One region of the Agromyces endophyticus genome, then DNA from elsewhere that is predicted to be linked to it. Evidence: predicted binding sites of a transcription regulator. Region 1 holds the regulator's gene; the other holds the start of a gene.

The links. Region 1 encodes LexA, which represses DNA repair genes until DNA is damaged. Its sites were predicted from a motif close to TCGAACANNTGTTCGA; they were not measured.
Region 2: a site for LexA is predicted at 3,837-3,852, ahead of MUN74_RS14540 (HNH endonuclease signature motif containing protein). Genes of this name have one in related genera too.

The regions. Positions count from the first base shown of each region.
Region 1 covers NZ_CP095042.1:213,052-219,375, forward strand. The annotation lists gene hisB (imidazoleglycerol-phosphate dehydratase HisB) at 1-101, opposite strand, end outside; gene MUN74_RS01020 (histidinol-phosphate transaminase) at 98-1,198, opposite strand; gene MUN74_RS01025 (LysM peptidoglycan-binding domain-containing protein) at 1,277-1,726, opposite strand; gene lexA (transcriptional repressor LexA) at 1,886-2,572, shown strand; gene MUN74_RS01035 (alpha/beta fold hydrolase) at 2,603-3,349, opposite strand; gene metE (5-methyltetrahydropteroyltriglutamate--homocysteine S-methyltransferase) at 3,572-5,935, opposite strand; gene MUN74_RS01045 (methylenetetrahydrofolate reductase) at 6,072-6,324, opposite strand, start outside.
Region 2 covers NZ_CP095042.1:3,202,998-3,209,321, forward strand. The annotation lists gene MUN74_RS14520 (DUF3054 domain-containing protein) at 1-301, shown strand, start outside; gene pnuC (nicotinamide riboside transporter PnuC) at 298-990, shown strand; gene MUN74_RS14530 (hypothetical protein) at 995-1,327, opposite strand; partial or broken gene MUN74_RS19325 (alpha/beta hydrolase) at 1,499-1,693, shown strand; gene MUN74_RS19245 (alpha/beta hydrolase) at 1,762-2,148, shown strand; gene MUN74_RS14540 (HNH endonuclease signature motif containing protein) at 2,238-3,806, opposite strand; gene MUN74_RS14545 (DUF7059 domain-containing protein) at 3,953-5,515, shown strand; gene MUN74_RS14550 (hypothetical protein) at 5,650-6,324, shown strand, end outside.

The DNA.
Region 1 (6,324 bases):
TCGCTCACCCCGGTGCCGTCGAGGTCGATCGACAGGTCGATGCTCGATTCGCTGGTCTCGCGCTGCACTCGCGCCGTGCGCGACGGGGACTGGGCGGTCATGCTTCGATCCTATTCGTCGCGTTCGGCGCGAAGACGGCGATCGCCTCGAGGAACGCCGTGGTCTCGGCCTCGGTGCCGGCGCTCACCCGCAGGTGCCCGGGGATGCCGAGCTCCCTGATCAGGATGCCGCGTGCGAGGAGCCCCTCGAACACCGCGTGCGGGTCGTCGACGCCGCCGAAGAGCACGAAGTTCGAGCCGCTCCGGTGCGGGGCGAAGCCGAGGCGCGCGAGCTCGGTCGTGATGCGCTCGCGCTGGCGGCGGATGTCGTCGACCATCGCGAGCATCTCGTCGGCGTGCGCGAGCGCACCGAGCGCGGCCGCCTGGGTGAGCGCCGAGAGGTGGTACGGCAACCGCACGAGCCGCAGCGCGTCGATCGTCGCCGGGTCGCCGGCGAGGTACCCGACGCGAGCTCCGGCGAAGGCGAACGCCTTGCTCATCGTGCGCGACACGACGAGCCGTGGCCGCCCCTCGAGCAGCGTGAGCGCGCTCGGCGTGCCGCGGTCGGCGAACTCGAAGTACGCCTCGTCGACCACCACGATGCCGCGTGCGGCATCGGCGACCGAGCGCACGGTGTCCAGCGACAGCGGCGTGCCCGTCGGGTTGTTCGGCGCGCAGAGGAAGACGAGGTCGGGGTCGTGCTCGCGTACCGCCGCCACCGCCGTCTCGGGGCTCAGCTCGAAGTCGTCGTCGCGATCGGCGGAGATCCAGCGGGTGCCGGTGCCCGAGGCGAGCAGCGAGTACATCGAGTACGTGGGTGCGAAGCCGAGCACCGAGCGACCTGGTCCGCCGAAGGCCTGCAGCACCTGCTGCAGCACCTCGTTGGAGCCGTTGGCCGCCCAGATCTGGTCGGGCGACAGTCCGTGTCCGAGGTACCGCGCGAGCGCCTCGCGCAGCTCGGTGAACTCGCGGTCGGGGTAGCGGTTCAGCCGCAGGATCGCGCCTGCGACACGGGCGACGATGTCGTGGGCGACGTCTTCGGGGATGGCATGCGTGTTCTCGTTGACGTTGAGGGCGACCGGCACGGCCTTCTGCGGGGCGCCGTACGGAGAACGGCCGCGCAGGTCATCGCGGATGGGAAGGTCGTCGAGACTCGTCACCGATCCAGCCTAGCCACGCAGATCGCGCCGACGACGACTGCGACATCGTGTGACAGGCGCCGCGCCGGCGCGTACGGGCTACTCCCCGGCAGCAGGCACGGCCAGTCGCTGACCCGGCTCGATCGTCGCACCGTCGAGCTGATTGAGCCGCACAATCTCGGCGATCGTGTCGCGCGGGTCGGCCGAGGGTGCGATCGCCTCGGCGATCTCCCACAGCGAGCCTCCGGCATCGACCGTGACATAGTGCAGTGAACCGCCGCCCGTGAGATCGGCGGCCGCACCGCCCGCGTTCAACGCGGCGGCGAACACCCAGATCGCGATCGGCAGCGCCGCGAGGGTCGTGAACACCACTCGCCCACGACGCGTCAGCCGGAGCCGGGTGCGCGCCCGTGCCGGGTAGTCGCTCGTCGTCATGATCGCTGCGCTCATGTCATCCTCCTGCGTGGACTGCATCCGGCCCTCGGCCGGGAGGGCCGGATGCGAATCTTTGTTCCGAATATATATTCGAATGCGTTCGGTCGCAAGCATTCGCCCGCGGAATTCTCCTCGACCGATCTCGCGACACACTCGAACGAATGTTTGCCGGGCACTGCTGCGGCGGATACAGTTTCGAATGTCTGGGAAACAGTCCAGCAGACACCACCGACATCCGATCGCGAGCGGCGATCGCAACGAGGGGCGGAGAGCGTGAAGAGCGACAACGACGTGCGCGAGACCGGCAGGGCACGCCGCCGCAAGAGCCTGAGCGCGAAGCAGATCGCGATCCTCGAGGTCGTGCAGCGGTCGGTCGCGACCCGCGGCTACCCGCCGAGCATGCGCGAGATCGGCGATGCCGTCGGGCTCTCGTCGCTCTCGAGCGTCACGCACCAGCTCAACCAGCTGGAGCTGGCCGGCTACCTGCGGCGAGACCCGAACCGCCCGCGCGCCCTCGAGGTCCTCATCGAGCTCCCCGGGCTCGACGAGCGTGCACCGTCGGCGGGCGAGCCCGCGCCCGTCGCGGACGCCGCGATGGTGCCGCTCGTCGGTCGCATCGCCGCGGGCGTGCCGATCACGGCCGAGCAGCAGATCGACGAGGTGTTCCCGCTCCCCCGCCAGCTCGTGGGCAAGGGCGAGCTGTTCATCCTGAAGGTCGTCGGCGACTCGATGGTCGATGCGGCGATCTGCGACGGCGACTGGGTCGTCGTGCGTTCGCAGCGAACCGCCGAGAACGGCGAGATCGTCGCGGCCATGCTCGACGGCGAGGCGACCGTCAAGGTGTTCCGCCAGCGCGACGGTCACACCTGGCTGCTGCCGCGCAACACGGCGTTCGAGCCCATCCTCGGCGACCACGCCGAAGTGCTCGGCAAGGTCGTGGCCGTGCTGCGCACGGTCTGACGGCCGCCGGCCGCGATCGAACCGGAGGGGTCAGGCGGTCGCCGTCCCGCCCAGCTGGCCGACCGACCGGAGCCACTCCCCGATCGCGTGCATGAAGCCCGCGTGGTCGTCGCGGAACACGGTGTGCCCCGTGCCCGGGACCGTCGCCACGGTCATGCCGCGCCGTCGCAGGTCGGCGGCCACCCGGTCGGTGATCAGCAGGCTCTTCTCGGCCAGCAGCACGAGACTGGGGGCCACGAGTCTCGTCGGGGGCACGAGCGGCCGGGTGTCGGCGAACCCGAGGATCGTGCGCTTGTCCCAGTCGCGCAGCGTCGCGAGCTCGATGTCGACGTCGACGGCGCTCCATTTCGGGTTCATCCGCACGAGCGCGTTGCGCCGGGGTTTCGGCGCGATCGCGAAGAAGAGCTTGTAGGCGAGCCCGAGCGGACCCTTCGGGAACGCGAAGGCCGGATCGACGTAGATCGCGGCGCGCGGTGCGAGCCGATCGGCGACGAGGCTCGCGACGAGACCGCCGAGCGAGTGCCCGAGCACCACGTCGGGCTGGCCGTCGAGCATCGGCGCGACCGTCTCGACGACGTCGTCGGCCCATGCGGCGGGTGAATAGCGCTCGGCCCTGGGGCTGCGTCCGTGCCCCGCGAGGTCCACCGCGAGCACGCGGAACCCCTGCGCCTCGAGTTCGCCCGTGACGCGATGCCACGCCCGCGAGTCCGACATGATGCCATGGATGAGGATGGCCGTGCGGGCGCCGGCGCCCGTCTCGTGAACCGCGAGTCGCATGCGTCGACGGTACGTCGCCCGCCTGAGCGTCGCCCCGGCGAACCTTGCGAACCAGCCGTGCGTCGTCGAAGTGCTCGACGTCGGTGCGCGTGGCCGTGTCAGGGTCGGTGCCGCGGTGTCGCCCCCCGCCACAGCCCGCACTGCCGGCACTGCCGGCTCGGCCGGCACGACTGGCACGACTGGCGGGCGGACGCCGGCACGCGGCATCCGCCCGCCGTCGACCTAGCCTGCCGCGCCGATGCCGGTGCGTTCGGCGGCCAGCCCTGCGCGCACCGCCCGCGTCGCCTCGACGAGGTTCGCGAGCGATGCGACCGTCTCGTCGTAGCCACGGGTCTTCAGCCCGCAGTCGGGGTTCACCCACAGCCGGCCTGCCGGGATCCCGGCCGCGGCCCGTTCGAGCAGCTCCTGCAGCTCAACCGCCGAAGGCACGCGCGGCGAGTGGATGTCGTAGACCCCGGGCCCGATGCCGTGGTCGAAGCCGCTCTCTGCGAGGTCGTCGACGACCTCCATGCGACTGCGGGCCGCCTCGATCGAGGTCACGTCGGCGTCGAGGCCCTTGATCGCGTCGATCACGACGCCGAACTCCGAGTAGCAGAGATGCGTGTGCACCTGGGTCGCGGGCGCCGCGGCCGCCGTCGCGAGCGTGAACGACCCGACCGACCAATCGAGGTACGCCGGCTGGTCGGCGATCTTCAGCGGCAGGAGCTCGCGCAGCGCGGGCTCGTCGACCTGGATGATCCTGATGCCCGCGTCCTCCAGGTCGGCGATCTCGTCGCGCAGCGCGAGTGCGACCTGACGCGCGGTGTCGGCGAGCGGCTGGTCGTCGCGCACGAACGACCACGCGAGGATCGTGACCGGGCCCGTGAGCATGCCCTTCACGGGCTTGTCGCTCAGCGACTGCGCGAACGCCGACCATTCGACCGTCATCGGCGCCGGGCGCGAGACGTCGCCCCAGAGCAGCGACGGCCGCGTGCACCGGGAGCCGTACGACTGCACCCAGCCGTGCTCGGTCACCGCGAAGCCGTCGAGCAGTTCGGCGAAGTACTGCACCATGTCGTTGCGCTCGGGCTCGCCGTGCACGAGCACATCGAGGCCGAGGTCCTCCTGCAGGCGCACGACCCGCTCGATCTCCGCGCGCATGAGCGCCTCGTACCCGCCGGCGTCGAGCTCGCCGCGCACGAGGCGCGCCCGTGCCGCGCGCAGCTCGCCGGTCTGCGGGAAGGAACCGATCGTCGTGGTGGGCAGTTCGGGCAGGTCGAGGGAGGCCTGCGCGGCGACGCGTTCGGCCTCGGCGCCGCGGTGGAAGTCGGCGTCGACGAGGTCGGCGAGGCGCTGCCGCACCGCGGGAACGCGCACGCCGGGTGCACCGGCGCGGTCGAGCAGGGCGGCGGATGCGGCGGCCAGAGGTTCCGCGACGACGTCGCGCCCCTCGACGAGCCCCCGGGCGAGGGTCGCGACCTGGCCCACCTTCTGGTCGGCGAAGGCGAGCCAGCTCACCAGCCGGGGGTCGAGGCGGGTCTCGTCGTCGACGTCGTGCGGCACGTGCAGCAGCGACGTGGACGTCGACACGGCGACGGCGCCGGCGCGCTCGCGCAACGCCTCGGCCCGGTCGAGGGCGGCCGAGAGGTCGCCGCGCCAGATGTTGTGCCCGTCGACGACGCCCACGACGAGCGTCTTGGCGCGGAGGGCGGCCTCGGTCGCGGCATCCGATGCCGGTGGGACGGCACCACGCACGAGGTCGAGGCCGATGGCCTCGACGGGCGTCGCGGCGAGCACCGGCAGGGCCTCGTCGAGCGCGCCGTACGGCGCGGCCACGAACAGGGCGGGACGCGACTCGAGCGCGCCGAGCCGGGCGTAGGCCGCCGCCGCTGCGGCGAGCACCCGGCCGCGCGGCACGTCGAGGGCTTCCGAGACGAGGGCGGGCTCGTCGAGCTGCACCCACTCCGCACCGGCGCGGGCGAACTCGGCGAGGAGCGCCGCGTACACGGCGACGAGGTCGTCGAGGCGGTCGAGCGGCCGGAAGCCCGCGGGCGCACCGTCGACGGCCTTCGCGAGCGCGAGGAAGGTGACCGGTCCGACGACGACCGGGCGCGTCACGAAGCCCGCCGCCCTCGCCTCGGCGAACTGCGCGACGAGGCGTTCTGCGTGCAGGGAGAACTCCATCTCGGGGCCGATCTCGGGCACGAGGTAGTGGTAGTTCGAGTCGAACCACTTCGTCATCTCGAGCGGTGCGCGCTCGCCCTCGCCCCGGGCCACCGTGAAGTAACCGGCGAGGTCGAGCCCGCCTCGTTCGTCGCGGAGGTCGCTGAACCGCTCGGGCACGGCGCCCACGGCGACGGCGGCGTCGAGCACCTGGTCGTAGTACGAGAACGACTCGGGAATGGCCGATCCGGTGCGCTCGAGGCCGAGCGTCGCGAGCCGTTCGCGCGTCTCGGCGCGCAGCCGCGCAGCGCGAGCCTCGAGCTCGGCTTCGTCGATCGCGCCGGCCCAGTACGCCTCGACGGCGCGCTTGAGCTCGCGGCGACGCCCGATGCGCGGATAGCCGAGCACGGTTCCGGTCGGGAAGGGCGTGGTGGATGCGGTCATGGCTGTTCCTCTCGATTTCGGGTACGCCGAAGCACCGCGGGGTTCGCGGGTCGTCGGCATGGGTCGCGGGCGTCGGGCTCGCGACCGTGATGGTGGTGTGGAAGTGGCGGTCGGTCGGTGCGCGGGGCGGCCGGGCTCAGCTCCGTCCGGCGCGTGCGCCGAGCCCGAGCCGGTCGAGCACGGACAGCACGGTCTCGTGCCGGTTGTAGGTGTACAGGTGGAGGCCCGGAGCGCCGCCGCGGAGCACCTCGGCGGCGAGCTCGGCGGCGTGCCGCTCACCGATCTCGGTTCGGGCGTCGACGTCGGGCTCGATCTCGAGGTCGATCGCGAGGTCGGCCGGCGGCTCGACGCCGGTCAGCTCCGTGAGCCGGGCGAGGCGTGCCGGATTC
Region 2 (6,324 bases), 1.3 Mb from region 1:
CGCCGAGGCGCTCGACCTCGCGGGCATCGCGGCGACGGCCTGGCCGTTCGCCGTCGCCCTGCTCGTCGGTTGGGCCGTCGCCCGAGCGTGGCGGTCGCCCGCGGCCGTGTGGCCGACGGGCGTGATCGTCTGGGCGGTGACGGTGGTCGGCGGGCTCGCGTTGCGGGTGCTCGCGGGCGACACGGCGCAGGTTCCGTTCATGATCGTCGCGACCGTGACGCTCGCGGTGTTCCTCATCGGCTGGCGCGCGATCGTCGCACTCGTGCGCCGGCTGCGCGGGCGCGCCCAGGCCTCCGCATGATGACGCTCGCGGCCGAGCCGAACCCGATCGAGTGGCTCTTCGACGCGCAGCTCGTGATCGGCGGGCAGGTCATCCTGTGGCGCGAGATCGTCGGCAACCTCTTCGGGCTCGCGTCGGCGCTCGGCGGCATGCGTCGCAAGGTGTGGGCGTGGCCGGTCGGCATCATCGGCAACGCGCTGCTGTTCACCGTCTTCATGGGCGCCGTCTTCCACACGCCGAACCCGGTCAACCTGCTGGGTCAGGCGGGTCGGCAGCTCATGTTCATCGCCGTCTCGATCTACGGCTGGATCCAGTGGTCGCGACACCGCCACGAGTCGGCGAACGCCGTCGACCCGCGCTGGGCGACCGCCCGGGAGCGCGTGTTGCTCGTCGTGGTCTTCGTCGGCGGGACGCTCGTGCTCACGCCGATCTTCCGCGCCCTCGGGTCGTTCGAACCGGTCTGGGCCGACGCGTGGATCTTCATGGGATCGCTGCTCGCGACCTGGGGCATGGCGAAGGGATGGACGGAGTTCTGGCTCATCTGGGTCGCCGTCGACGTCGTCGGCGTACCGCTGCTCGTGTCGGCCGGGTACTACGCGTCGGCGCTGCTCTACCTGTTCTACGGCACGTTCACGCTGCTCGGGTTCTTCACCTGGCTGCGGGTGCAACGACGGCGGGATGCCGCCGCGGCGGCCGCATCGACCGGTTGACCCGCTACCAGGGTGCGGGTACGCGGTCGAGCAGCGCCCACACGGCGCCGCTCAACTCGGGATGCTCCATCGCGATGCCGCGCAGCAGCTCGAACTCGAACTTCGCGGCTTCACCGGGGCGCGCCGCCGGGTGGTAGGCGCGCGACCGGGCGGGCCCCCAGGCGTCGGACTGGAGTCGCTCTTCGCGCAGTGTTGCGACGACCTGCTCGTCGACCGACGGCAGGTCGGGCAGGAACATCCACGGATCCTCCCCGAGTCGGCAGCGCAACTCGATGAGGGCGGCGAGCTCGTCGCGAGCGTCTTGACGCAGGCGCTCGAGCGCCGGTGACTCCGTCATGTGCGGCCCTCCCTCGCTGTCACGATCGTACGCTCACGCTACGCGCACCGTGTGACAGGCGGGTTACGGGGCGCAACGTGAGATGGCGCGGAGATGACGGGTGTGTGACGATCGCCGCGCGCAACGCCGCAGGAGGCGCTTGAATGGTGCCCGCGGATGAAGGAGGCGAACATGGTCGAGGTGCTCATCCTGCACGGCTGGCAGAATCACCGACCCGAGGGGCACTGGCAGCGCTGGCTGGCCGAGGAGCTCACCGCGCGCGGCCATGTCGTGCGCTACCCGCAGCTGCCCGACGCCGATGAACCGACCCGCGAGGGGTGGCTCGCGGCGCTCGAGGCCGAGCTCGCCGAGACGAGCCGCTCGGAGTTGACGGTCGTCGCGCACAGCCTCGGCTGCTCGCTCTGGCTCGCGTACGCGATCGAGCGTGCCCGGCGGTGCAGCCCGGGCCGGATGCCACCGGGCCGGCGGCCGCACGTGTCGTGCTCGTCGCGCCGCCGTCCGACGGATTCCTCGAGCAGACGCCGGAGATCGCCGGGTTCATCGCGGGCGGTACCGATGCCGACGACGACGCGCGCGCCGGCGTCGCGGCGGCGCTCGCCGCGGCGAGCCTCGAGGCGCCGATCGTCGTGCAGAGCGACGCCGACCCCTGCAGCCCGGCCGGCACGACCTCGTTCGCCGACGCGTTCGAACTCGACCGGGTCATCGTGCCCGGTGGCGGACACCTCACGATCGAGGACGGGTTCGGCCCGCTCCCGCTCGTGCTCGACCTCGTGCTGGAGGTCGAAGCGACGACCGCGGCCTGGGAGACGCGCGCCCGGTGACGCTCGACGAGCAACGGTGACGGAGACCCCGGCCGACGCGGGCGTGCCCGAATCGATCTGGCGCACGGCGGTGTCTCGTGCGGGGCGTCTCAGGCGGCGGCGTACTCGGTGAGCAGGGTTCGTACGTCGGGTGGTGGGGGCAGGGTGGTGGGGATTCTGCGGTTGCCCGGGCGGGGTCTGCGGTCGGGGTCGAGGTGTGCGGGTGGGATGAACCAGACGTAGCCGTTGATGTTGAAGATGAGCCAGCCGTCGTCGTGGATGCGGTGGTGGTGGTGTGCGCAGAGCATGACGCCGTTGGAGACGTCGGTTCGGCCGTGGTGCCGGCGCCACCAGCGGAGGTGGTGGGCTTGGGTGTGCGAGGGCGGCCGGGTGCAGCCGGGCCAGGCGCAGCCGCCGTCGCGTTCGATGAGGGCGAGTTTCTGGGCGTGGGTGAACAGGCGGCGGTGGCGGCCGAGTTGCAGGTTCTCGCCGTGCTCATCGAGGTAGATGGGTGCGATGCCGGCGTGCATCGCAAGTTCGCGCACGGACTGGATCGAGATGGGCTGGTCGATTCCGTCGATCGTGCCATGACCATGCCCGGTGGTGAGCATGTCGGCGTCGACGCGGGCGATGACCATCGTCTGTCGGAGGGGTGCGGGTGCGTGCTCAGCGCTGAGTGCGGTGCGGGCGATGTCGGCGAGGGCGTCGGCGTTCATCTGCACGATCGTGCGGTCCTCGATGAATACCTGGTCGGGCCGGTCGCCTGCGACCGGGCTCATGCTGCGGTTCGTACCTGCACCGCTGCGCGTGCCCTCGATGGCGTCTCCGGCTGCGACGGCGTCCGTTGGCGTGGCGTCGTGGCAGCTGCCGGTCGCGCCGGAGTCGCCCGGCTGGTTGCTGCCCCGGGCCTGGTGCAGTTGGGCGGCGACCAGGGTTTCGAGCGCGAGTTTGATGGGGGCGCCGTTGACGGGGTCGAATGCGCCGCGGAGTTGGAGCATGCCGGCCCGGTCTTCCCAGAATCGGAGTCCGCGGGCGGCACGCAACTCGTCTTCGCGGGGCTTGACGCCGTCGGGGTCGAGTCGGGCTTCGAGGAGTTTCACGAGCCGGTGGAGGCCATCGACTCCGACGGTGGGGGCCTGCTCGACGAGGAACCGTTCGGCGTCGGCGAGTTCGGCCCGGTCGGCGCGGGGCGCGACCCGGTCGAGGAAGCGGCGGATCACTTCGGCCGCGTCGACGCAGATCGTGCCGGATGCCAGTGCGTCGGCGAGGTGCGGGTGCCTGGGCGGCAGCAGTTCGCCGGTGAACGACGCCCGGGGTGCGGTCGCCTGACCGACCGCGACGAGTTTGGCCGCGTCGGTGTGCCGGCTGCCGGTGGCGGTCGCGATGAGGCGTTCGGCCGTGGCGTAGCCGTGCTTGCGGGCGACCTCGTCGGTACCGGGACGTGACCGTGCCGCGAGCTCGGCCGCGATGGGAGCCTGCAACGCTTGCACCCGGCGGGACAACTCACCCAACGCCTCGGTGACCCGGACGAGCCCCTCATCGCTCATGACCCGCACATCAGCAGCTGCGAGCGTCGATCCGACGACGCCCGCGAGCACGGCGCCCGCCCACACGGAACACACCTGATCGAGTGCGGCTGAAACCCCGGTCAGGGCGGGTATTCCAGCGGGTTCGGGCATGCCATCAGCCTACCGTGAACCTCCTGATTTTCGAAGAGATGTTCGAGGATTGTGGAGAACTCGTGTGGTCGCGCGGGCGGTCTCGAGACGCTCGCTGCGCTCGTTCCTCAACCCACGGGCCGAGGCGCCACTGCTTGAATGGGCGGGTGGACTCCGCACGTACGTCGACCCCGCTCGCTCGCCTCGCCGCCGACCTCGAAGCCGCCGACTTCACCGTCGACGCGCTCGACGCGCTCTGGGGTGAGACGGCGTCTGCCGCGCTCCACCGCAGCGAACGAGTACCGGCCCGGCGTGTGCTCGACGCCCTCCGACGCGAGCACGGCGCGTCCGCTCCGCTCGCGGTGCTCGCCGAACTCTTCGTGCTCGGCCTGCCGGTGCCGGCCGACGAGGCGGCCGCGGCGTTGCCCGAGCTCGGCCTCGACGATGCGGCCGCGATCGGCCTCATCCGCAGCGAAGGCGCCACCATCCTCGCCGCACTCGACCTGCGCCCCTACGCGTTCACCGACGCGCACGGCAGTGCGCACTGGTGGATCCTCTCCGACCTCGGCGAACTCGCCCTCGGGCACGCACTCCGCGAGGACCACGTACTCGGCGTCGGCGGCGCGTCGACCACGCTGTCGGGGCTCATGCAGCCGACGCCCGCGCGGCGCGTGCTCGACCTCGGCACGGGCTGCGGCGTCCAGGCCATGCACGCCTCGCGCTTCGCCGACTCGGTCGTCGCGACCGACATCTCCGAGCGGGCGCTCGAGATCGCCCGGATGAACCTCGAGCTCAACGGCATCGACGGCGTCGAGCTGCGCCTCGGCAGCCTGTTCGAGCCGGTCGCCGGCGAGCGGTTCGACCGCATCGTGTCGAATCCGCCGTTCGTCATCACGCCGCGCACCGAGGGCGTGCCCGAGTACGAATACCGCGACGGCGGCATGGTGGGCGACGCGCTCGTCGAGGCCGTCGTCCGGGGCTGCGCCGAGCACCTCGAACCGGGCGGAGTCGCCCAGCTGCTCGCCAACTGGGAGTACCGCGACGGCGTCGACGGCCTCGCCCGCGCGGCCTCGTGGGCCGGAGACCTCGACCACTGGCTCGTCGAGCGCGAGGTGCAGCCCGTCACCGAGTACGCCGAGACCTGGATCCGCGACGGCGGCACCCGGTCGGGCACGGCTGCGTTCGACCGCCTGTACGACGCATGGCTCGACGATTTCGCGGCGCGCGGCGTCACCGAGGTCGGCTTCGGGTACGTGCTCGTGCGGCGCTCGGGCGACGCGGATGCCCCAGCAGCGGCATCCGCCACCGGCAGACTGGCCCGTGTCGAGCGACGGCACGGTGCCATCGGCTCGAACCCCGCGGGCCTCGGCGGACACCTCGCGCAGTGCCTCGACGCGCTCGACCGGCTGGCAACGCTCGACGACGCGTCGCTCGCCGCCGTCCACTTGACCGTCGCGGGCGATGTCACGGAGGAACGCCACTACTGGCCCGGCGACGAGGACCCGACCGCGATGCTGCTGCGCCAGGGCGGCGGGTTCGCACGCACGATCTCGCCCGGCACGGCGCTCGCCGCATTCGTCGGCGCCTGCGACGGCGAGCTCGCGGCCGGTGCGATCGTCGCGGCGCTCGCACAGCTGCTCGAGGTCGACGGGCCCGCGCTCGCCGGCGAACTGCTCCCCGAGATCCGCGAGCTCATCGTCGACGGGATGCTGCTGCTGCCCCGCGAATGACGACGTGTCTCGAGGGAGCGGAGGACGATCTCCGCTTGTGTGAGAATGGGCGCACCCGGCCAGGACCGACCACCCTACTTCCGTGACCGTGCCGGGCCGGGCCGGGTCGCGCTCGCATGCTTGGGAGGCATCGCTTGAGTTCACTGCTGTCCGCGCGTCCGCGCGCATGGATCGTCGTCGGCGCCGTGGTGGCGCTCGTGCTCGCGGCCATCGGAATCTCGGCGCCGCCCGCTCACGCCGAGGTCGGTACCGGCACGGCGAGCATCTCCGGTCACGTGACCCTGCCCGAGGGCGTCGACCCCGAGGCGGCCGGCCTCACCGTCAGCGCGTTCGAGGCTTCGGTCGACAACGCGAGCGTGGGTGGGTGGATCTCGCCGGAGGGCGACTTCACCATCCCGTACCTGGCAGCGGGCACCTACAAGTTGCGCTTCATGACCTGGGACGACGACTCCGTGCTGACGGCCTGGTGGAAGGACGGCTTCGACTTCGCGTCGGCGCAGACGGTGACGGTCGCCGACGGTCAGGAGCTCGCCGGCGTCGACATGACCCTCGTTCGTGCCTCGACGATCTCGGGCAAGCTGACCGGCGTGCCTGAGAACGGTGCGGGAGTCTTCCCGTGGCGACGGGATGCCTCGGGCGAATGGGTGCGCGAAGGCGACTACGTGCGGATCGGCACCGACGGCGAGTACCTCATCACGGGCCTCCGTGCCGGTACGTACACGCTGCTCTTCAACACGGGCACCTACCCCGACCAGTACTGGAAGCTGCAGCGCGAGATCGCCACGGCGACGCCCATCGAGGTCGGGATC